2 regions of the Nonomuraea sp. NPDC050451 genome follow, and region 1 is predicted to be linked to the other one. Evidence: riboswitches for the same ligand, from Rfam matches in the RefSeq annotation. Region 1 holds a riboswitch; the other holds the start of a gene.

Evidence for each region. Region 1 has a riboswitch for glycine ahead of gcvT (glycine cleavage system aminomethyltransferase GcvT). Riboswitches for the same ligand answer to the same signal wherever they lie in the genome.
Region 2: another riboswitch for glycine. It lies ahead of gcvP (aminomethyl-transferring glycine dehydrogenase); the one in region 1 lies ahead of gcvT (glycine cleavage system aminomethyltransferase GcvT).

What each region holds. Positions count from the first base shown of each region.
Region 1 covers NZ_JBITHZ010000013.1:200,724-212,469, reverse strand. The annotation lists gene ACIBI9_RS34545 (glutamine synthetase family protein) at 1-225, shown strand, start outside; gene ACIBI9_RS34540 (aldehyde dehydrogenase family protein) at 235-1,578, shown strand; gene ACIBI9_RS34535 (3-oxoacyl-ACP reductase) at 1,592-2,356, shown strand; gene ACIBI9_RS34530 (gamma-glutamyl-gamma-aminobutyrate hydrolase family protein) at 2,384-3,073, shown strand; gene ACIBI9_RS34525 (hypothetical protein) at 3,080-3,910, opposite strand; glycine riboswitch at 4,005-4,102, shown strand; glycine riboswitch at 4,133-4,232, shown strand; gene gcvT (glycine cleavage system aminomethyltransferase GcvT) at 4,267-5,352, shown strand; gene gcvH (glycine cleavage system protein GcvH) at 5,349-5,738, shown strand; gene ACIBI9_RS34510 (L-serine ammonia-lyase) at 5,794-7,170, shown strand; gene ACIBI9_RS34505 (hypothetical protein) at 7,180-7,569, opposite strand; gene ACIBI9_RS34500 (hypothetical protein) at 7,572-7,736, opposite strand; gene ACIBI9_RS34495 (hypothetical protein) at 7,879-8,430, opposite strand; gene ACIBI9_RS34490 (DUF6286 domain-containing protein) at 8,427-9,026, opposite strand; gene ACIBI9_RS34485 (amino acid deaminase/aldolase) at 9,163-10,356, shown strand; gene ACIBI9_RS34480 (DUF3618 domain-containing protein) at 10,381-10,710, opposite strand; gene bcp (thioredoxin-dependent thiol peroxidase) at 10,863-11,336, shown strand; tRNA gene ACIBI9_RS34470 (tRNA-Leu) at 11,443-11,525, shown strand.
Region 2 covers NZ_JBITHZ010000011.1:112,447-124,192, reverse strand. The annotation lists gene ACIBI9_RS30930 (MerR family transcriptional regulator) at 1-125, shown strand, start outside; gene ACIBI9_RS30925 (bifunctional nuclease family protein) at 258-728, shown strand; gene ACIBI9_RS30920 (MerR family transcriptional regulator) at 876-1,496, shown strand; glycine riboswitch at 1,615-1,714, shown strand; gene gcvP (aminomethyl-transferring glycine dehydrogenase) at 1,883-4,711, shown strand; gene ACIBI9_RS30910 (tetratricopeptide repeat protein) at 4,896-5,693, shown strand; gene ACIBI9_RS30905 (hypothetical protein) at 5,903-6,253, opposite strand; gene ACIBI9_RS30900 (alpha/beta family hydrolase) at 6,336-6,926, shown strand; gene ACIBI9_RS30895 (DUF5999 family protein) at 6,928-7,119, opposite strand; gene ACIBI9_RS30890 (TetR/AcrR family transcriptional regulator C-terminal domain-containing protein) at 7,320-7,880, opposite strand; gene ACIBI9_RS30885 (hypothetical protein) at 7,995-8,393, shown strand; gene ACIBI9_RS30880 (RNA polymerase sigma factor) at 8,479-9,840, opposite strand; gene ACIBI9_RS30875 (hypothetical protein) at 10,008-10,322, opposite strand; gene ACIBI9_RS30870 (AMP-binding protein) at 10,367-11,512, opposite strand; gene ACIBI9_RS30865 (o-succinylbenzoate synthase) at 11,594-11,746, shown strand, end outside.

The sequences.
Region 1 (11,746 bases):
CCGCTGGAGAGCGCGTTCGAGGGCAACGCCTACGACTCCGGCGCCGAGAGCGTGCCCCACACGCTGCGGGACGCGCTGGCGCTGTTCGAGGGGTCGAAGCTGGCCCGCGAGACGTTCGGCGAGGACGTGGTCGAGCACTACGCGAACAACGCGCGCGTGGAGCTGGCCGCGTTCGACGCGGCGGTGACGGATTGGGAGCTGTTCCGTGGTTTCGAGCGGATGTGAAAGAAGCACATGAAGATCGTTAATCCGGCGACGGAGGACGTCCTCGCCGACGTCGAGCTGGCCGACGCCGCCGAGGTGGACCGGGCGGTGGAGCGTGCCAGGGACGCGTACGTGACCTGGCGCGAGGTGTCGCCCGGGGACCGGGCGCGGCTGCTGCGCAGGTTCGCCGACCTGGTGGACGAGCACGGCGACGAGCTGGCCCGGCTGGAGCTGGCCAACGCCGGGCACCCGATCGGGAACGCCCGGTGGGAGGCCGGCAACGTACGCGACGTGCTGCACTTCTACGCCGGCGCCCCCGAGCGCAACCACGGCAAGCAGATCCCGGTGCCGGGCGGCGTGGACATCACGTTCCAGGAGCCGCTGGGCGTCGTCGGCGTCATCGTGCCGTGGAACTTCCCCATGGTGATCATGACCTGGGGCGTCGCCCCGGCGCTCGCGGCCGGCAACACGGTGATCGTCAAGCCGGCCGAATGGACCCCGCTGAGCGCGCTGAGGCTGGCCGAGCTGGCCCTCGCCGCGGGCCTCCCCGAGGGGGTGCTCCAGGTGCTGCCTGGGGCAGGGGAGGTCGCGGGGGCCCGGCTCGTCGAGCACCCCGGCGTGGCGAAGATCGTCTTCACCGGCTCGACCGAGGTGGGCAAGGAGATCGCCGCCAAGGCGGCGCGGCAGGTCAAGCGGGTCACGCTGGAGCTGGGCGGCAAGTCCGCCAACATCGTCTTCGCCGACGCGGACCTCGACAAGGCCGCGAGGACGGCGCCGTACGCGGTCTTCGACAACTCGGGCCAGGACTGCTGCGCCCGCTCCCGCCTCCTCGTCCAGGCCGAGGTGTACGACGAGTTCATGGAGCGCCTGTCGGCGGCCGTGCGGGGCGTCAAGGTCGGCGACCCGCTCGACGAGGGCACCGAGATGGGCCCGCTGATCAGCGCCGAGCACCTCGACCGGGTGCGCGGCTTCGTCCAGGGCACCCCCTACCTGCAGGGGTCCTGTCCCGAGGGCAGGGGCTACTGGTTCCCGCCGACCGTGCTGACCCCGGAGCTCACCGACCCGGCCTTCACCGAGGAGATCTTCGGTCCTGTCGTGTCCGTGGTGCGCTTCGAGGACGAGGCGGAGGCCGTGCGCATCGCGAACGACACCCCGTACGGCCTGAGCGGCTCCATCTGGACCCGCGACGTCGGGCGGGCACTACGCGTGGCCAGGGCCGTCGAGTCGGGCGCGCTCTCGGTCAACTCGCACTCGTCGGTCCGCTACTGGACCCCCTTCGGCGGCTTCAAGCAGTCCGGTCTCGGCAGGGAGCTCGGCCCTGACGCCCTGGCGGCGTTCACCGAGACCAAGAACGTCTTCATCGCATCGGAGTGAACAGGTGACTTATATGCGGCGTTTGCAGGATCGGGTGGCCGTCATCACCGGCGCGGGCAGCGGCATCGGGCTGGCCACGGCACGCAGGTTCGCCGAGGAGGGCGCCAAGGTCGTCTGCGTGGACGTCGACGAGGAGGCGGGCGTCAAGGCCGCGAACGAGGTCGGCGGCCTCTTCGTCAAGGCCGACGTCACCGACGAGGACGACGTCGTCAGGATGTTCCGGACGGCCTTCGACACCTACGGCAGCGTGGACATCGCCTTCAACAACGCCGGCATCTCGCCGCCCGACGACGACTCGATCCTGGAGACCGGCATCGACGCCTGGCGCCGGGTCCAGGAGGTGAACCTGACCAGCGTCTACCTCTGCTGCAAGCACGCCATCCCGTACATGCGGCGGCAGGGCAAGGGCTCGATCATCAACACCGCGTCGTTCGTGGCCGTCATGGGGTCGGCGACCTCGCAGATCTCCTACACGGCGTCCAAGGGCGGCGTGCTGGCCATGTCGCGCGAGCTGGGCGTGCAGTTCGCCCAGGAGGGCATCAGGGTGAACGCGCTGTGCCCCGGGCCGGTGAACACGCCACTGCTGCAGGAGCTGTTCGCCAAGGACCCGGAGCGGGCGCAGCGGCGGCTGGTGCACATCCCCGTCGGGCGCTTCGCCGAGGCCTCGGAGATCGCGGCGGCGGTGGCGTTCCTGGCCAGCGACGACGCGTCGTTCATCACGGGTAGTGAGTTCCTGGTGGACGGGGGCATCTCCGGCGCCTACGTCACGCCGCTCTAGCTCTGGTCCGGGTTCTCGGGGGTCATCGTGCAGCGTCCCGTCATCGGCATCACGTCGTACGTCGAGCCGGCGAAGTTCACGGTCTGGGACATGACCGTGGCGCTCCTGCCGTACATGTACGTGGAGCAGGTCGTACGCGCCGGCGGGCAGCCCATCGTGCTGCCGCCGGCCGGCGAGCCGGCGCAGGTCGTCGGCCGCCTGGACGGCCTGATCCTGGCCGGTGGCGGGGACGTCGATCCGGCCCGGTACGGGCAGGAGCCGGGGGATCAAACCGGCTATATCCGCAAATTTCGGGATGAGGCCGAGTTTGGGCTGATCGCGGCGGCCCTCGACGCCGGCCTCCCCTACCTCGGCATCTGCCGCGGCCTCCAGGTGCTCAACATCGCCCTCGGGGGCAGCCTCCACCAGCACCTCCCCGACGTCGTGGGACACACCGGCCACTCCCCCGCCCCCGGCCGGTTCGGCCCGCTGCCCGTCACGCCCGTCCCCGGCAGCCGCCTGGCCAAGGCGCTGGGCACGGAGCCCGTGACCGTCCCCCACTACCACCACCAGGCCATCGACCGGCTCGCGCCCGGCCTCACGGTCACCGCCACCGCCGATGACGGCACGATCGAGGCGGTCGAGCTGGACTCGGCCCCCTTCGCCGTGGCCGTGCAGTGGCACCCCGAGGCGGCCGAGGACGGCGCCCTCTTCGAGGCGCTCGTGGCGGCCTGCTGACCGCTCTCACCCCACGGGTCTGAGCACGCCGTTCAGGGCCACGGCCCCGGCTCCGTGCCTGGCGTCGAGGTCGCGGCGCTGCTCGTCGGTGACCACCCAGACCTGCGCGTTCACCTGGTTGCTCCGCACGCCGGACGACACCGAGACGAGACGGTCGCCCAGTTCGGCCTGGACCTCCCGCTGGATCGCCTCCAGCTCGCTCTGGCTGCGCGCCGCGCCGCTGACGCACAGCGCGCCGCCCCACACCTCGCGGATCCACGCCTCGCGGCCGGACAGGTCGCCCGTGAACTTCAGGTTGAGCACCAGCCGCCGCGGGTCGTTGGCCTCCGGCGACTCCGCGGGGAGCCCCTTCATGTAGCTCTGGTCCAGCCAGGCGCCCGCGAACTCCCCTGCCGTGCCGGCCCGCGCCAACGCCTGGTCCAGCGCCTGCTGGGTCGCCTTGGCGGGATCGACGGGCCGCCAGCCGCCCTCCGGCGCCGGGCACGGGCTGGTGAGGTCCTCCTCCTGAGCGGGGGCCGACTTCGCGGGAGCGCCCGGCGGCTCGGTGAGCGTCAGTCTGGTGCCGTCCCAGGTGCCCACGACGCGGTACCGGCCCCACTTCACGCCGCCCTGCGACTCGTGATCCACCTTGCCCCAGTCCCAGCCGACGACGTCAGGACCGCCGCACTGCGGCGGCAACGACTCCATGACCATCATGCACAGCTGCGGGCCGTGCCCGCCGCCTTCGAGCACCGTCAGGTTCGCCTCATAACGGGGCGGGGACGCGGCCTCCGATGCGCCGCAGCCCGTGAGGGCCAGGGTGGTCAGCAGGCCGAAAGCCGTCGTTCGCCGATTCATACCCCTTCGACGTCACCACCCCCCGGAGTGGTTCATGAGCGATCAGAACGCGACAACAACCCCATCACGGCACTAGGCTGACGGGCATCACCGGCGAAACCGTGCGGGAGAGTGCCCTGACAGCCGGTCAGGGTCCCTGAAGGAGCAAGCCCTCCCCGCAAACCTCTCAAGGCAAAGGACCGCGCGGACGCCGGACGGGAAATCTGCCACGCTTCCCGTCCGGAGGTGACCTCTGGAAAGCAGGCCCGCGGGGCCTCGCCGAAGGTGAAAGTCCGGCAAAACTCGGGCGAAGCTCTCAGGCATCGATGACAGAGGGGGAGGATGCTGGCATCCAATCCTGTGCAGAGGTGCGACAAATGTCCCGATCTACACCGCTACGAGACGTTCACGAGAGCCTCGGCGCCACGCTCACCGACTTCGCCGGGTGGCTCATGCCGCTCCGGTACGGGAGTGAGTCCGCGGAGCACAACGCCGTTCGCCAGGCGGCCGGGCTGTTCGACCTCTCCCACATGGGCGAAATCTTCCTGACCGGGCCGCAGGCCGGGCAGGCGCTCGACTACGCGCTGGTCGGCCACCTGTCGGCGCTGGCGACAGGGCGGGCCAGGTACACCATGATCGTCAACGAGCGCGGCGGGGTGCTCGACGACCTCATCGTCTACCGGCTCGACGACGACGAGTTCATGGTCGTGGCAAACGCCTCGAACTACGAAAAAGTGGCAAAAGAGCTGATTGAGCGGTCGAAGGCGTTCGACGTGCTGGTCGAGGACCGGTCGGACCAGTACGCGCTGATCGCCGTACAGGGGCCCCGATCCCAGGAGATCCTCGCCACGCTCACCGACGCCGACCTCGACGGGCTCAAGTACTACGCGGGCCTGCCCGACCTGGTCGACGGGCGGCAGGCGCTGATCGCCCGCACCGGCTACACCGGCGAGGACGGGTTCGAGCTGTTCGTCGCCAACCAGGACGCGGTGCCGCTCTGGCACGCCCTCATGGCGGCGGGTGAGCCGTACGGGCTCAAGCCCGCCGGCCTGTCCAGCCGCGACACCCTCAGGCTCGAGGCCGGGATGCCGCTCTACGGCAACGAACTGAGCGCCGAGCTGACCCCGTTCGACGCGGGGCTGGGCAGAGTGGTGAAATTCGACAAGCCGGGCGACTTCGTCGGCCGGTCGGCGCTCGAGGCGGTCAAGGACGACCCGCCCCGGCGCCGGCTCGTCGGCCTGGTCGCGCGGGGACGCCGGGTGCCGCGCCACGGCTACCCGGTCACCAAAGACGGCGCCGTCGTCGGCGAGGTCACCAGCGGTGCGCCCTCCCAGAGCCTGGGCAGGCCCATCGCGATGGCCTACGTGGACACCGGCGCCGAATCAGGCCTGGCCGTGGACATCCGGGGCAGCCATGAACCTATGGATTTGGTAGAGCTGCCCTTCTACAGGAGGAACAAGTGAGCAACATCCCTGACGACCTGAGCTACACCAAGGAGCACGAGTGGGTGGCCGGCCTCGACGACGGCCTCACCGTGACGATCGGCGTCACGGCCTTCGCCGCCAACTCTCTTGGTGACGTCGTCTTCGTGCAGCTCCCCGACGTCGGCTCGACCGTGGAGCCGGGCGACTCCGTCGGCGAGGTGGAGTCGACCAAGTCGGTGAACGAGATCTACACCCCCGTCGGGGGTGAGGTCGTCGAGGTGAACCAGGCCGTGGTCGACGACCCCAGCCTGGTCAACAGTGACCCGTACGGCGATGGCTGGATGTTCCGGGTGCGCGTCGAGGGCGACGCCGAGGACGTGCTCTCCGCCGAGGAGTACACGGCGCTCACCTCAGGCGATTCCTGACCTTTTTGCCGGGGCCCTGCGCGGGGCCCCGGCCCCAGCATGAAAGGCGCCATCAATGGCGATCAGCGTCTTCGACCTTTTCAAAATCGGCATCGGCCCGTCGAGCTCCCACACGGGAGGCCCGATGGCGGCCGCGCACAAGTTCGCCCGCGGGCTGCACGACGACGGCCTGCTCTCCCGGGTCACGCGGGTCGAGGCCATCCTGTACGGCTCGCTCGGCCTGACCGGCAAGGGCCACGGCAGCGACAAGGCGGTCCTGCTCGGCCTGTCCGGTGAGAAGCCCGAGCTGGTCGACGTCGACTCCATCGACGGCCGCCTGGCCGAGATGCGCGAGTCGGGCACGGTCAAGCTGTACGGGACGCACGAGATCCGCTTCGTCGTGGGCGAGCACCTCGTCTTCGAACGCAAGATCTCGCTGCCCGAGCACCCGAACGGCATGCGCTTCACCGCGTACGACGCCGACGGCGAGAAGCTGAGGGAGAAGGTCTACTTCTCGGTGGGCGGCGGCTTCGTCGTGGACGAGAAGGCCACGGGCGCCGACCGCATCAAGCCGGACGACACCGTACTGCCCCACCCCTTCACCACGGGCGAGGAGCTGCTCAAGCACTGCTCGAACACGGGCCTGTCGATCTCCGCGCTGATGCTGGAGAACGAGAAGGCGTTCGGACGCACCGAGGAGGAGATCCGCTCGGGCCTGCTGCGGCTCTGGGCGGTCATGTCGGAGTGCGTGCGCCGCGGCATCTCCAAGGAGGGCGTCCTGCCCGGCGGTCTCAAGGTCAAGCGCCGCGCCAACCAGCTCCACCGCCGCCTGCAGTCGGAGCCGGCGGAGAAGGACCCGCTGCAGGCCATGGACTGGGTCACGCTGTTCGCCTTGGCGGTCAACGAGGAGAACGCCGCCGGGGGCCGCATCGTCACCGCGCCCACCAACGGCGCCGCCGGCATCATCCCGGCTGTCCTGACGTACTACACCCGTTTCGTCCCGCACGCGGACGAGGAGGGCGTGGTCCGCTTCCTGTTGACGGCGGGCGCGATCGGCGTGCTGTTCAAGGAGAACGCCTCGATCTCGGGCGCCGAGGTCGGCTGCCAGGGTGAGGTCGGCTCCGCCTGCTCGATGGCCTCGGCCGGCCTCACGGAGGCCCTCGGGGGCACGCCCGAGCAGGTCGAGAACGCGGCCGAGATCGGCATCGAGCACAACCTGGGCCTGACCTGCGACCCGATCGGCGGCCTGGTCCAGATCCCGTGCATCGAGCGCAACGCGGTGGCCTCCAACAAGGCCATCACGGCCGCCCGGATCGCCCTGCGCGGCGACGGCCGCCACTTCGTGCCGCTGGATCGTGCCATCAAGACGATGCGGGACACCGGGCGGGACATGCTGGACAAGTACAAGGAGACCTCGCGCGGCGGCCTGGCCGTGAACGTGATCGAGTGCTGACCCCGGGAGCTAGGACAGCCTGGCGCAGGTCGCGTACGGAGTCACCCTGAATTGTGTGCTGCCGGCGGTCAGGAATTGAAGTCGCCATCCGTCGTTCGCGGCGGTGGGCGCATCGATGATCTCGTCGATGTTGGCGTTCGGCGGGATGTTTCCGCTGATGATATATCCGCCACCGAGCACCACTTTGCCGGCGGGGCACATGACGGTGATGACATTCGACAGGCCCATCGGGAGCGTCACTTCCGCCCCGGTGACTTTCTCATAATCTCTGGGCGCGTTCGTCGTCTGCTGGGCGGTCTGCGTGCAGTTGATGGTCTGGCTGTTGCCCACCTGGTTGCGGTCGCCATGGGCGCCGTTGGTGTTCTGTGCCGTGGGGATGCACAGCACCGACGGTGACACGTTCAGGTTCGGAGCAGGTCCGAGAGCACCCTCGGGTTCGGTACGACATTGTCGATGACGTCTATGACCGGACGGCCGTCGGCCAGGGCCGGTGACGAAATGCCGCCGGAAATGGCGGCACCGGCCGAAATGGCGAGAGCCGCGGCGAGTTTTCCTGTTCCGTTCATGCGAATCTCCTGTTTTTGCGCGTCCGCGCCGACAGGATGAAAAGTAGTCTCCGCCGATCACCGGCCGGCCTGATCGACACGCGGCCGGAGATCGTTGGCGAATGTTTTATGCGGAACGCCGCCGGGAATATCCACCCGCGTTTCAGCGGCGGACGTGCAGGCGGACGACGGTGCACGCGTCGTCGTCGCGGACCTCGCGGCGGATCCTGCCGACGATGTCGTGGTCCAGTTTGCTCACCACCGCGCCCACGTCCGCGGTGGACGGGCACGTCAGGGTGACGCGCAGGCCGTTCTCGGCGACCCGGACCGCCGACCGGCCGAGTCCTTCCACGCCCTTCAGCCCGACGAAGAGCATGGCGGTGCCCGTGCCGTCGCGGGCGCCGCGGCGGCCCCAGCCGAGGCTGAGCAGGAACCAGCGGAGCGAGACCAGCGACAGGAGCAGGAAGCTCAGCGCCAGCATCCACAGGGGCCAGGGCTCGTCGGCGAGCACCCGGCGGGTCTGGGCCGGGAGGAGCTTGGCGGTGGCGGGCAGGTCGAAGAGGTGGCCGTGGCCGCGGAGCCAGGCGTACGCGCCCAGGCCCAGCAGCGTGCCGCCCACGATGGCCAGGCCGACGCGGTTGCCCGCGTACTGCCGCATCCCGGCCCCCTTGCCGCGGGAGGGCGTTCGTTGCGCGTCCGTACGTTCGGGCATCATGCGCCCTTTCTGCGCAGCCGGACCACGACCTCGCCCGTGCCGAGCGTGCCCACGCCCGCCAGCCGGTCACCCACCGCCGTGCCGACCTGCCTGAGCATCGCGCCGGAGCTCTCCGTCCCCGTCATGACCGTGACCTCGATGGTGCTCCTGCGCAGCCGTACCTGTGCCCGGTCGACGCCGGACACCTGCTGGGCGGCCGCGCGGAGCGTGCGGCGCAGGCCCGAGCGGGTGATGCCGATGACGATCCGCGGGTCGGACGTCTCCACCGGCACCAGCCTCGACTGGCCGGGCACGATCGCCAGCAGCAGCATCAGCGTGCCCGCGCCCGCCACGGCCACGGCGGCGGTGGACAGCTCGGGCCAGGTGGTCCTGCCCGCGAGCTCGACCAGTTTGTTCACGGGGACCCAGCCGAGCCGGTGGCCGAGCAGCCCCGACACGATCTCGGCCGCCGTCGCTCCCAGCCCGGCGGCCAGCGTGAGCGCGACGAGGGCTCCAGGGAGGGTTCGCGCCGGTCTGAGCGCCCTGCTCGCCCGGCGCAGCCCGGTGTGCCGCGCGGGGACGGCGGCGCCGGGGACTGTCTGCTGAAGCGTGGTCATCACAACGACACACGTACACGGGTCCCGCGTGGCCGGAACCGCGCCCCCGCCGCCCGTTTGCCCGAACATTACGGGGCAGGCAACAAGGTGAACAACACTCATATTCTTTTGCCCGATATGCCGTTACGCTGCCCATATGGACGACCGCCAGCGCTATGACCGCGCCACGGCGGCCCTCGAGCCGCCGTTCGCGATCCTCGATCTGGCGGCCATGCGGGCCAACGCGGCCGACCTCGTACGGCGGGCGGCGGGCAAGCCGATCCGGGTGGCCAGCAAGTCGGTCCGCAGCCGTCCCGTGCTCGAACGCATCCTGGCCATGGACGGCTTCCGGGGCATCATGGCCTTCACGCTCCCCGAGGCGCTGTGGCTGGCCTCCCACGGGTTCACGGACATCCTGGTGGCCTACCCGACGGCCGACCGGCACGCGCTGGCCGAGCTGGCCGGGGACGAGAACGCGGCCAGGCACATCACCGTGACCATCGACTCGACCGCCCACCTGGACTTCGCCGAGGCGGCCGTGGCCGGGGTGAAGCCCCGGGCCGAGATCCGGACCTGCATCGACATCGACGCCGGATATATCGCCTTTGGCGGGAAATTTCGGGCTGGGGTGCTCCGCTCGCCGATCCGCGAGCCGGAAGAGGCCGCCGACCTGGCCGCCGCCGTCGCCAAGCGCCCCGGGTTCCGGGTGGCCGGACTGATGGCGTACGAGGCCCAGATCGGCGGGGTCGGCGACGCCCCGCCCGCGAACGCCGTCTACACCCGCGCCGTCCGCATCATGCAGGCCCGCTCCGCCAGGGACCTCATCCTCAGGCGCGGCCGCATCGTGAACGCCGTCCGCCAGATCACCGACCTGGAGTTCGTCAACGGCGGCGGCACCGGGTCCGTCGAGCGCACCGTACGCGAGAAGGCCATCACGGAGGTGGCGGCCGGATCGGGATTCTTCCACCCGAGGCTGTTCGACTTCTACCGCCGCTTCACCGGGCACCCGGCCGCGCTCTTCGCCCTGCCGGTGGTGCGCCGCCCGAACGTGGACACCGTGACCGTGCTCGGCGGCGGCTACCTGGCCTCGGGCACGCCGGACGCGAGCCGCCTGCCCCAGCCGTACCTGCCGGCCGGGCTGCACTACGCCCGCGACGAGGGGGCGGGAGAGGTGCAGACCCCGCTGCTCGGCCAGGCCGCCCAGGACCTGCGGATCGGGGACCGGGTGTGGTTCAGGCACGCCAAGGCGGGCGAGATGTGCGAGCGCTTCGACGCGCTCCACCTCATCGACGGCGACACGCTGGTGGAGACGGTGCCCACGTACCGGGGCGAGGGCCGGACCTTCCTCTGACCGCCCCCGCCGGGCCCCCGCGGGTCAGCGGCGTCTGCGGCGGCGCCAGAGCACGATGGCCGCCCCCACGACCAGCACCGCGCCGATCCCGATCAGCACCGGCGCCAGGTCGGGCCGCTCCTCCTCCCACATCTGGTCGGGATGGTCGCCGGCTTCGACCGGCCGCGGCGTCACCCCCAGCGCGTCGCCGACGGACGCCACGAAATGCGTGGCCCTGCTCTTGACGTCGGACACCGTGCGCTCGGCGACCCGCTTGGGGCTCACCCGGTCGGCTATGGCGTCGACCGTCTGCGCCAACTCCGCGCGCGTCCGCGCGATCCGTCGCTCCAGCTCGTCCGGATCGGTGTCAGCCATGGCTCTCCTCTCGGCCTCACACGTGGCCGCGCCCGCTCCGCGTGCCGTGCGAGCTCGGTCGTTCGTGGTGCTGATCAGTCTGTCAGGTCGGCGCACCGTACGGCACGGCGGCCAGGCCGGTAGGTTGGCGGGAAGGAACTCAGGAGGGCCCATTGACCGAAACCAAGCTCGCGCCCGGCGACGCCGCGCCCGAGTTCACGCTACCCGCCGCCGACGGCGAGACCGTCTCACTTGACGCCTACCGCGGCAAGCGGGTGATCCTCTATTTCTACCCTGCCGCGATGACGCCCGGCTGCACCAAGCAGGCCTGCGACTTCCGCGACAATCTCGGCCAGCTGACGGCCGAGGGTTTCGTCGTTCTCGGCGTGTCTAAGGACAAACCGGAAAAACTTGCCAAATTCGCCGAACATGACGCACTGACCTTCCCCTTGTTGTCCGACCCCGACCTGACCGTGCATCAGGCCTACGGCGCGTACGGCCCGAAGAAGCTGTACGGCAAGGAGGTCGTGGGGGTCATCCGCTCGACGTTCGTCATCGACGCCGACGGAAAGGTGGAGCAGGCGCTCTACAACGTGAAGGCCACGGGCCACGTGGCCGGGCTCAAGAAGAAGCTCGGCCTGAGCTGAACACCCCGGCGGGCCCTCCGCCGAGGGCCCGTACCCGTCTTCACATGCGCTCCTCTTCCCCGCTGAGAGCGCTAAACTATGTCAGGCCCGCATTGGCGGGGGCTGCGCGGGCGTGGCGAAATGGCATACGCGGCAGGTTTAGGTCCTGTTGGTGGAGACACCGTGGGGGTTCGAGTCCCCCCGCCCGCACACCTGTACGCCGGATCGGCCTCTGTTTCGCCCGGCAAAAGTCGCTGTCTGCGAGTGGCGGTTCGGGCACAACAGCCTCAGGTTCTCTCGCCGGATTGTCCAGCGGATTGCCATTGATGTGGTCCACCTCAAGGATCAGTGGTTTTCCTTGCCAGGTTTCTCCGGTCCCGCACATGACGCAACGTGAGGGCACGCCGATCTCGTCCAGAGCACGTCGCAGC
Region 2 (11,746 bases), on a different contig from region 1:
TCAAAAGGCGGGCCCCCGGCGCCATCGGGGAGGCCGACGAGGTCGCCAGGGAGCTTTCCACACTCCTGCTCGACCTGCACGCATCCCTTGTGCGGTCGGGGATCCGGTCCGTGCTGGGGCGTTGAGACCCTGGCGAGCTGGGAGGCGGAGGCGCATTCCATGCCCGCCGGGTGTTACGTTGAATTGCAGTAGCCAGTCAGCAGTAGCGACCCGCAAATAGCTGTGCCGGGTGACCGGTCAGGAATACGGAGCAGCCCGTGTTGCAGATGGAGGTCGTGGGCGTTCGAGTTGAGATGCCCACAAATCAGCCGATCGTCTTGCTCAAGGAGGCACACGGGGAGCGGTTCCTTCCTATATGGATTGGCATGACCGAGGCGACGGCCATCGCTCTGGCCCAAGCGGAGGAGCCGCCGCCGCGGCCGCTCACCCACGACCTCTTCCGAGACGTGCTGAGCGCTCTGGGTGTCGGCCTGCGAGCGGTCAACATCGTCGCCCTGCGCGACGGCATCTTCTTCGCCGACCTGGTGTTCTCCAACGGCGTGGAGGTGAGCGCGCGGCCGTCCGACTCGATCGCGCTCGCCCTGCGCACCGGAGCGCGCATCTTCGCCAGCGAGGAGGTCGTCCAGGAGGCCGGGGTGATCATCCCGGACGACCAGGAAGACGAGGTGGAGAAGTTCAGGGAGTTCCTTGACACGATCACTCCCGAAGACTTCGGCAGGGCGGGGTAGGTATTTCGGTGCATTTACGCTTCACGACGCGCCGAGCCGGATCGTTGACTGAGCATGGTCACGGTCCTACGGTGCAAGTGAAACCCGTGGTCGCCCTTTACGAACCCCCAGATCAGGCCACGGGATGAGAGAAAGCCGGAGGTCCGCGTGGCGGTCAGCAGCGGCGAGGGAAAGACGGCCGGCCAGGAAGATCCGGTTCGGCGCGAGAGCGCGCGGCAGCGTGCCGGGGAGCAGGGCCTGCTCTTCGACGAACAGCCGGCGACGCTGCCGGCGGACATCGGATACCGCGGGCCGACGGCCTGCGCGGCGGCCGGCATCACCTACAGGCAGCTCGACTACTGGGCGCGCACAGGCCTCGTGGAGCCCACGATAAGAGCCGCGCAGGGCTCGGGCTCCCAGCGGCTCTACAGCTTCCGCGACATCCTGGTGCTCAAGGTCGTCAAGCGGCTGCTCGACACCGGGGTGTCGCTGCAGCAGATCCGCACGGCCGTGCAGCACCTGCGTGACCGCGGGGTCGCCGACCTCGCGCAGATCACGCTCATGAGCGACGGCGTCAGCGTCTACGAGTGCACCTCGGCCGACGAGGTGATAGACCTGCTCCAGGGCGGTCAGGGCGTGTTCGGCATCGCGCTCGGCCGGGTCTGGCGAGAGGTCGAGGGCTCCCTCGCGGAGCTGCCGGGGGAACGAGCGGCGGTCGAGGACACCGTCCCGGCCGACCACCCCGCTGACGAGCTCGCCCGCCGTCGCCGCGCGCGGCGCCTCAGCTAGCACACCCCCTCCTGCCGTGGGCCGCAGGACGCGGCCCACCGGGCAATCCGCACATAACGCGTTACCGGGGAAATTCATGCGTAACGCGGAGGGTTGTAATCTAGGACAGCAAGGCTGACGACCCCGTGCGGGAGAGTCCTTGAGACCCCCGGGTCTCAGGGCGCCGAAGGAGCAACCCTCCCCGGAATCTCTCAGGCACCCTGTACCGCTCGGGTGAGGCAACTCTGGAAAGCAGGCGCACCCGCCAGGCGCGCCTCACCGACGGTGCAAGCCCCAGTCCCGGGGTGAAGCTCTCAGGTCGCGGCGTCGCCGCGCTGACAGAGGGGGAGATCCGGCACTCGCCCGCGCCACGGCGCCGGTCTCCATAGCCTCAGGAGGCACTGTCCATGACCGACCTGTCAGCTCCGCCCTTCTCGTCCAGGCACATCGGCCCCTCCGCGGCCGAGCAGCAGCGCATGCTCGAGGCCGTGGGCTTCGAGTCCGTGGCGGATCTGGTGGCCGTGGCCGTCCCCGAGGCCATCAGGGCCAAGGACCGGCTCCAGCTGCCCGCCGCCGTCGGCGAGGCCGAGGCCATCGCCGAGCTGCGCGCCCTGGCCGGGCGCAACCGCGTGCTCACCTCCATGATCGGCCTGGGTTACCACGACACGATCACGCCCGCCGTCATCCGGCGCAACCTGCTGGAGAACCCGGGCTGGTACACCGCCTACACCCCGTACCAGCCGGAGATCTCGCAGGGCCGCCTCGAGGCGCTGCTGAACTTCCAGACCGTCGTCTCCGACCTGACGGGCCTGCCCGTCGCGGGCGCCTCCCTCCTCGACGAGAGCACGGCCGCCGCCGAGGCGATGACCCTGGCCCGCCGCTCGGGCAAGTCCAAGAGCAGCGTGTTCGTGGTGGACGCCGACGCGCTGCCGCAGACCAAGGCCGTGCTCGCCACCAGGGCCGAGCCCCTGGGCATCACGCTGGTGGAGCACACCCTCGAGGGCGAGCTGCCCGAGTGCTTCGGCGTGCTCGTCCAGTACCCGGGCGCGTCCGGGCGGCTGCGCGACTTCCGCGCCGTGGCCGCCGCCGCGCACGAGGCGGGCGCGCTCGTCGTGGCCGCCGCCGACCTGCTGGCCCTCACCCTCGTGGCCGCGCCCGGCGAGCTGGGAGCCGACATCGCGATCGGGTCCTCGCAGCGGTTCGGGGTGCCGTTCGGGTTCGGCGGGCCGCACGCGGCCTACATGTCCGTACGCGAGGGCCTGCAGCGCCAGCTCCCCGGCCGCCTGGTGGGCGTGTCGGTGGACGCCGACGGCGACCCCGCGTACCGGCTGGCCCTGCAGACCCGCGAGCAGCACATCCGCCGCGAGAAGGCCACCAGCAACATCTGCACCGCGCAGGTCCTGCTCGCCGTCATCGCGAGCATGTACGCCGTCTACCACGGCCCCGAGGGGCTGCGCCGGATCGCCCACCGGGTGCACCGGCACGCCGCGGCCCTGGCCGGCGGGCTGCGCCAGGCGGGCCTGGAGGTCGTGCACGGCGAGTTCTTCGACACCGTGCTCGTACGCGTGCCCGGCCGGGCCGCCGAAGTGGTCGCCGCCGCCGTCGAGCAGGGCGTGAACCTCTGGCGGGTCGACGACGACCACGTGTCGATCTCCTGCGACGAGAAGACCGGCGCCGCCGAGGTCGCCAAGGTGTGGGCCGCCTTCGGCGTCGAGCGCGGCGACGTGCTCGCCCTCGACGCGGACGCGCTGCCCGCCTCGCTGGCGCGCGAGTCCGGCTACCTCAGCCACCCGGTCTTCCACAGCCACCGCTCCGAGACCGCCATGCTGCGCTACCTGCGCAAGCTGCAGGACAAGGACATCGCGCTCGACCGCTCCATGATCCCGCTCGGCTCCTGCACCATGAAGCTGAACGCGACCACCGAGATGGAGCCGATCACCTGGCCCGAGTTCGCCGCGATCCACCCGTACGCGCCGGACGACCAGGCCGAGGGCTACCGCGAGCTGATCGGCACGCTGGAGGACTGGCTGGCCGAGGTGACCGGCTACGACCGCGTCTCCATCCAGCCGAACGCCGGCTCGCAGGGCGAGTTCGCCGGGCTGCTGGCCATCCGCGCCTACCACCGCGCCAACGGCCACGGCGAGCGCGACGTCTGCCTCATCCCGTCCTCCGCCCACGGCACCAACGCCGCCAGCGCGGTCATGGCGGGCATGCGGGTCGTGGTCGTGGCCTGCGACTCCGACGGCAACGTGGACCTGGCCGACCTCGACGCCAAGATCGCCAAGCACCGTGACGCGCTGGCCGCGATCATGGTGACGTACCCCTCGACGCACGGGGTGTACGAGGAGACGATCACCGAGGTGTGCGCCAAGGTGCACGAGGCCGGCGGCCAGGTCTACGTGGACGGAGCCAACCTCAACGCGCTGGTCGGGCTGGCCAAGCCGGGCGAGTTCGGCGCAGACGTGTCCCACCTCAACCTGCACAAGACGTTCTGCATCCCGCACGGCGGCGGCGGCCCCGGTGTCGGCCCCGTCGCGGTCCGCGGCCACCTGGCGGCCTTCCTGCCCGGCCACCCGCTGCACAACGGCACGCCGGTGGGTCCCGTCTCGGCGGCCCCGTACGGCTCGGCCGGGATCCTGCCGATCTCGTGGGCCTACATCAGGATGATGGGCTCAGAGGGGCTCACGGCTGCCACCGAGCAGGCCATCCTGTCGGCCAACTACCTGGCCAGGCGGCTCGCCCCGCACTACCCCGTGCTCTACACGGGACGCGGCGGGTTGGTGGCCCACGAGTGCATCGTCGACCTGCGGCAGATCACCAAGGAGACCGGGGTCACCGTGGACGACGTGGCCAAGCGGCTCATCGACTACGGCTTCCACGCGCCGACCATGTCGTTCCCCGTGGCGGGGACGCTGATGATCGAGCCGACCGAGAGCGAGGACCTCGGGGAGCTCGACCGGTTCGTGGACGCGCTGATCGCCATCCGCGGCGAGATCGACAAGGTGGCGTCGGGGGCCTACGACTCCGTGGACAACCCGCTGCGGAACGCGCCCCACACGGCCGAGTCGGTCAGCGCCGACGAGTGGACCCACCCGTACACGCGCAGCGAGGCCGCCTATCCGCTGCCGTCGCTGCGGGACGGGAAGTACTGGGTGCCGGTGCGCCGGATCGACCAGGCGTACGGGGACCGGAACCTGGTGTGCTCCTGCCCGCCGCTGGAGGCGTACGAGGACTAGGAGCCTGGCGGCCCCACCACGGCGCCCGCGCCCTCCAGGCGGGCGTCCGTGGCGGCGGCAGGGGACTCGTTCGCGGTGCTGCTGCGCCGGGGTCCGAAGCCGGTCAGTCCTTCCGCGTCAACTGAGCAGACATGATCGCCAGAAATCGTTAGGCTCGGTGCGACCGTCGCCAGAAGGAGCTCTCTTGACGTTCTCAGAGCTGGAGACCCCGCCTCTCGACGCCGCCCGCCGCCTGGCCGAACGCGGTGATCTCGACGGCGCCGCCGCCATCCTCGCCGAGCTGGTCGCCGACCCCCACGGCCCGGACCGGGCCCAGGCCGCGGTGGGGCTCGCCGTGGTGCTGGAGGAGCGCGGCGACGTGGAGGCCGCCCGGGTCGCCGCCAGGACCGCGCTGGCCACCGGCCACCCCGAGTACGCCGCTCAGGCCGCCTGCCACCTGGCGCAGGGGTTCGAACGGGAGGGGCGCGCCGAGCAGGCCAGGGCCGCCTGGCAGGCCGTCCTGGGGGTCGGCACGGCCGCGTACGTGCCGCTGGCCCACCTCGCGCTGGCCCGGCTGGCGACGACCGCGGGCGACCCGGAGGAGGCCGAGAAGGAGCTGCGGGCCGCCATGGAGAGCGGCGACCCGGGCGTCGGCGCGCGGGCGGCCCAGGAGCTGGCCTACCTGCTGCTGGAGTACGGGGAGCCGGGGGCGGCGGCCGACGTGCTCCTGGACGCGCTGGAGGACGCCCCGGCCGATGAGGTGCCGGGGCTGCGGGTCCAGCTCGGGATCGCGCATCTGGAGCTGGCCTGCGCGGAGTTCGCGGAGACGGTCGAGTACGGGGCGGACCCGCAGACCAGCGCCCTGGCCATCGAGCTCCTGGCCCGGACCCTGCCGCTGCGGGGGCGCGCCGACGACGCGGGGCGAGTGTGGTCGTACGGGCTGGAGCACGAGGACGAGACCCTCGCCGCCGAAGTCCGCCTCCGCTACCACCGAGACGCCTGACGCCCGCCCGTCTGACGCCCGCCCGTCTGACGCGCCCGCCTGACCCCCGTCCGTCTGGCGCGCACGCCTGCAGTACTCGCTGACGCGTGTCCGCTTGACGCGCCCACCTGGCGAACCCTCGGCGACCCCTGAGGGCGAGGCGGGCAGCGGAAGGGGCGGGGGCGCTCCCGTGGGCCTCCGCCGTGTGTCCGCCGCGTATGTGCGGAAGGTCAGTTGCGGCGCATGATGGCCGCGGCCGAGGCCACGTTGATGACCACGATCGCGATCCACGTGATCGTCAATCCCACCAGCCCCGCGTTGCCGGCCGCGATGGCCGTCAAGGGGATGCCGATGCCCATCGAGCCCAGCGCGATCGGGATCATCGCCGCGCCGGGATTGCTCTTCTGCCGGTGCGGCGTGGCGCCGTGATGGTCCAGCTCGGCCCGTACGCGGGCGGAGATCGTGGCGTCGAGCCGCTCCACGAACGATTCGACGAGCGCGGCTTCGTACTCGGGACCGAGGTCCCGGCGGGCGTCCAGGGTGGCCTGGAGATCATCCCGGATGGGGCGCTTATCTGGCATGACAGCAATCATCCACCGCCGCCGCCACGCCGTCATCCGACCTGAGGGCTAAGGCGCCATCCTCCCCAGGTACGGTGCTGGCATGGAGGTCATGACCCCGCGAGGGCCCGCGCTCGTCCAGGTGGACGAGGTGGCGGACCCGCGGCTGCTGCTGGTGCTCACCCACGGTTCGGCCGGGGGAGTGGACGCTCCCGACCTGCTCGCCGTACGGGACGCCGCGCTCGAGGCCGGGGCGGTCGTGGCCAGGGTGACGCAGGCGTTCAGGGTGGCGGGGGCGCGGGCGCCGGGGTCGGCGATCAAGCAGGACGAGGCGTGGGAGATCGTCCTCAAGGAGGTGCGCGCGCTCTGGCCGGGGCTGCCGCTCGTGCAGGGAGGGCGGAGCAACGGGGCGCGGGTCGCCTGCCGTACGGCCGGGGCGGTCGGCGCGGCGGCCGTGGTGGCGCTGGCCTTTCCGCTGCACCCGCCGGGGAAGCCGGAACGCTCCAGGGCCGACGAGCTACGTGGCGCCGGAGTGGACGTGCTGGTGGTCAACGGGGACCGGGATCCGTTCGGCGTGCCGGACGCCGCTGACGCGGCACGCCTGGTGGTGCTGCCGGGGGAGGGACACGACCTCAAGAAGGACCCCGCCCGAGTGGGCGAGGTCGTGGCGGAGTGGATGGTCCACTACGCCTAGCTCACGCAGCGCCGACCACGGGTCGGTGTGGCGCGATGGCGGCGCCGCTGGGAAGCAGCTCCCCGGTGTCCTCGAACAGGACGACACCGTTGCAGAGCAGGCTCCACCCCTGCTCGGGGTGGCAGGCGAGAGTGCGTGCCTTCTCGCGGTCGGGCGCCTCGGCATCCGGACAGGCCGGGTCGTGCGGGCACATCGGCGTGCCTCCGATATCTCGTGGGATGCTCCCGTTTGGAGGGTCGGGAGCCGGCTCGGGTAATTGTTCTGGCAAGTGTGCGACGGATGTCACACTCCCGGACATAGTCCATGAGGACTGTTACAGAAGGGATCCCCGTTCGTGTGACCTTCGACACAGCGTGCCGTATGCAGGATAACGGGCCAAGCGCGACACGCGCACTACGTTTGCAATCCCTTGAGCAGAGCGTCGAGTCCGCGCTCGAAGTCGATATCGGCTCTTTCGTCCCGCCTGACCCATTCGTCAACTTCAGGATCGGCCCAGCCTGACTGCTGCACCTCGACGGCCACGCTCCCGAACACGAAGGCTCTCAGCGCGCGTACGGCCTCCGCGGCGTCGGGCAGGCCGCCGTCGGCGAGCTGCTCCGTCTGCTCCCTGATGGCGAGGGCCGTGGCGCCCTTAGGGGGCTTGGTCAGGGCCAGCGCGAGCACGCCCGGATGCTCGCGCAGCAGCTCCCGCCCCGCCCGGCACCAGGCCTTGGCGGTCTCCTGCCAGGTGGCCGCCTGCTCGACGCGGACCGCGGTGACGTGCTCGGCCAGGGCGTCCATCAGCGCCTCCTTGCCCCTGGGCAGGTGGTGGTAGATGGCCATGGCCTCCACCTGCAGGGCGTCGCCCAGACGGCGCATGGTGAGCCGGCGCAGGCCCTGGCTGTCGGCGATGTGGAGTGCGGCCTCGATGATGCGCTCGCGGGAGAGCGGGACGGGCGGTCTCTTGGCGGGCATGGAGATCATCTTACTTCGTAAAGCCGCTCGCGCCGGGTCGATTTCCCGCTGTGTCGCACGACGGCGTACCCTTGGCGGTTGAACGAGTACCGGCTGTGTGAAAGGGCAGGGTCGATGGCGTTTTTCCGTCCGCGGGTGAGCCGGGAGGCCGAGGTTCGCTACCACGCGGACCAGGAGATCTCCAAGGGGTTCCCCGAGTTGCTCGACAGGGCCCGGGAGGCCGAGGAGACGCTGCGTGAGCTTCGGGCCGCGGCGGCGGACGAGATCGAGCTGATGGCAGCCGGGCGGGCCTTCGATCGGGCGCTCACCGACGCCCTGCGCGCCGCCGAGGCGGGGCAGCGGGCCACGTTCGGGGTGAAGGCCTACGACGACCGGATCGCGCGCCGCAAGGCCAAGGCGACGCCCACCGGGTCGATGTGGACGGCCGAGGTCGACCGGCTGCGCACGCTGCGCGAGGACAACCGGATGTGGGGGATCCCGCGCGTGCCGCGCCCGGTGCCCGCGACCCTCTGACCTCCCGCGAGCCCGGTCCCGCGGGTTCCAAGGGCATGAAGAAGCCCCGGCACAGCCTCCCTCGTTGTGCCGGGGCTTCGGGTTTTCAGCTCGCCCAGTCCAGCAGCGGGCGGGTGTTGCTGGGGTGGCGCAGCTTGGACAGCGACTCCTTCTCCAGCTGACGGATCCGCTCCCGGGTCAGCCCCAGGTGCTTGCCGATCTCGTCCAGCGTGTGCGGCTTGCCGTCCACGAGACCGAAGCGGAGCGCCATGATCTTCGACTCCCGGGGCGAGAGGTTGTTGAGGACGCCGCGCAGCTGGTCGCCCAGCAGCTGCCGGTCGACGATCTCCGAAGCCTCGGGCGAGTCCACGTCCTCGATGAGGTCGCCGATCGTGGTCTCCCCGTCCTCGCCGATCGTGGCGTTGAGCGAGATCGGCTGGCGGCTGGTGCGCAGCAGCTCCTCGATCTGGTCGGGCGTCTTGTCCAGCTCGACGGCCAGCTCCTCGGGCGTGGGCTCGCGCCCCAGGCGCTGGTGCATGTCACGCTCGATGCGCGACAGCTTGGACAGCATCTCCAGCACGTGCACGGGCAGCCGGATCGTACGGGCCGAGTCGGCGAAACCGCGCTGGATGGCCTGCCTGATCCACCACATGGCGTACGTGGAGAACTTGAACCCCTTGGTGTAGTCGAACTTCTCCACGGCCCTGATCAGCCCCAGGTTGCCCTCCTGGACCACGTCCAGCAGGGACATGCCGCGGTCGGTGTACTTCTTGGCCACCGACACCACGAGCCGGAGGTTGGCCTCCAGCATGTGGTCCTTGGCCCGCTTGCCGTCCTCGATCACCAGGTGGAGGTCCTCCTGGGCGGAGACGGGCAGGTCGGGCTCGGTCTCCAGCTTGTACTCGGCGTACAGGCCCGCCTCGATCCGCCGGGCCAGCTCGACCTCCTGCGCCGCCGTGAGCAGCGTGCGGCGGCCGATGGACTTGAGGTAGGTGTGCACGGAGTCGCCCATGGCCGACTGGGTGTCGTCCAGGTCGATCTGCTCGTTCTCGATCTCGGCGTCCTCGGCGCTGAGCTCGAGGTCCTCCGGCACGTCCTCCTCGTGCTCCGGCTTGGGCTCGGACCGGGTCACGGCCTTGGCAGCGGCCTCTGTGGCGTTCTTGGCCGTGCCGTTTCTCGGCGGGGCGGTTTTTGCCTCCGGCGCCTTGCGGCCGGTAGTCTTTGCACGCGCGGGCTTCCTGGAGGTCTTCTTCGGGGCGGTCTTGCTGAGAGACGGCTCGTTCTCGGCGGCCAGGCTCACACCGCTCTCCGAGAGCTCGCGCAGGATCGTGCGGCCTTCAGAGGGGCTGATACCGGCCTCCGCGAACGCGTCACGCAGCTCCGCGAGAGAAAGGTGACCCTGGGCTCGCCCTCGTTCAATGAGTTGGTCGAGAGTCGCAGATGGGGTCGCTACGGCGGTTCTGGGCATGAGGACACCTCCTCCGTACGGAGTCGAAGCGATCAGGCAGGTTGTGGTGGGGCGGCTTCTGTCCGCACGGCGCACCAGTATCAATAACGCCAATCGCTGTCATTTGTTCCCGGTGGGACGAAAAAGGGGCGGATCGCCCAATGGACGAACCGCCCCTCCCCTGGGTCCTATTCCCGGATCTTGATCTCCCCGGCCGATACCTCGGGCATGGGCATCGGCTGAGCGTCCTGCAGGCGCTGGTCCGTCCAGTAGTCGACGACCGCGTCGGGGTCCGGGTTGACATCGTGAGAGACCACGATGCCATCGTCGCTGGTCGTGGGCGTCGGCGACGATGTCGGCGGTACCTTCTCCACCACGGCTCGGGTCTCCTTGGCGACCTGGTCGAGCTTGCCCGCCGAGGCGGCCGCCGCGACTGAGGCGCCTCCGACGACGATGACGCCGACGACTGCCGCGGATGCCCACATCTTGCGGGTCTGATCCATGAAGGCTCCCTCCCTCTCCCCAACTAAGACGCAGCCGCAACTCATCAGGTTCCTGCCCGGAGCCGGACGAAGTCGGTCTTCCCGTTCGGCAGCAGCGGGAGCTGGGGCACCAGGCGCAGGCTGCGCGGGGCGGCGTGAGGGGGAAGCCTATCGCGGCAGAACGCCCTCAATTGAGGAAGCGTGAGTGGCGTGTCGGGATTGGCGGGCACCACGATGGCGGTGACCAGTTCGCCCCACTCCGCATCGGGCGTGCCGATCACGGCCACGTCGGCCACCTCCGGATGGGTGCCGAGCACCGCGGCCACGGCGCCGGCCACCACCTTCTCGCCGCCGGTGTTGATCACGTCGTCGGCCCGGCCCAGCACGCGCAGCCGGCCGCCGGTCAGTTCGCCCAGGTCGGAGGTGCGGAACCAGTCGCCGTCGAACGGGTCGGAGTCGCCGAAGCGGTAGCCGGAGAACAGTACGGCGCCGGCGATCCTGATCAGCCCGTCCTCGCCGATCTTGACATCGACGTTGTGCAGGGGCAGGCCGTCGTAGACGCAGCCGCCGCACGTCTCGCTCATCCCGTACGTCGTCACGATCCGGGCGCCGAGGCCCCGGGCCTGCTCCAGCAGCCCCGGCCGGGGCGCGGCGCCGCCGAGGAGGATCGTGCGGAACCCCGACAGGTCCGCCCCCAGCTCGACCAGCCGGTGCAACTGGGTGGGGACGAGGGAGACGTGGTCGGCCCCCGAGGCGAGCACCTCGTGCGGGTCGAACCGGGCGTGGATGATCGGCTCGCTCTCCGACAGCAGGGCGCGTACCAGGACCTGGAGGCCCGCGATGTGGGCGACGGGCAGGCAGCACAGCCAGCGCTCGCCCTTGGAGGCCGCCACGCGGCGCAGCGAGGCGGCGGCCGAGGCGCGCAGGGCGGTGGCCGAGAGCATCACGCCCTTGGGCGCGCCGGTGCTGCCGCTGGTGGCGATCACGACCGCCACGCCGGAGGGGACGCCCTCGCCGCCGCTCCGGAGCGCGCCGTCGACGTGCGTGGGGCGCAGCGCGGCCAGGGCGGCCTCGGACTGGCCCGGGGCCAGAGGGAGCACCGCCGGGCCCTCGCCGCTCAGGGCGTCGCGGATCGCCGCGTACAGGGCGGGTCCCGGAGGCTGCACAATGGCATGCAGCGGACGGTCCGGATGCGACGGGTTCCTCCACATGCTCGTAAGGTTAGTGGCGACAGGTCGGACAGAGGCGCAGGGAGGGTCGTGACGCGTTCTCCCGTGGTCTTCCGCATCCCCATGCGCACTCGGTTCCGTGGGCAGACCGTCAGGGAAGGCGTGCTGCTGCACGGTCCCGCCGGCTGGGGGGAGTTCTCCCCGTTCCCGGAGTACGGCCCGCGCGAGTGCGCCCGCTGGCTGGCGTGCGCCCGCGAGGCGGCCTTCGAGGGATGG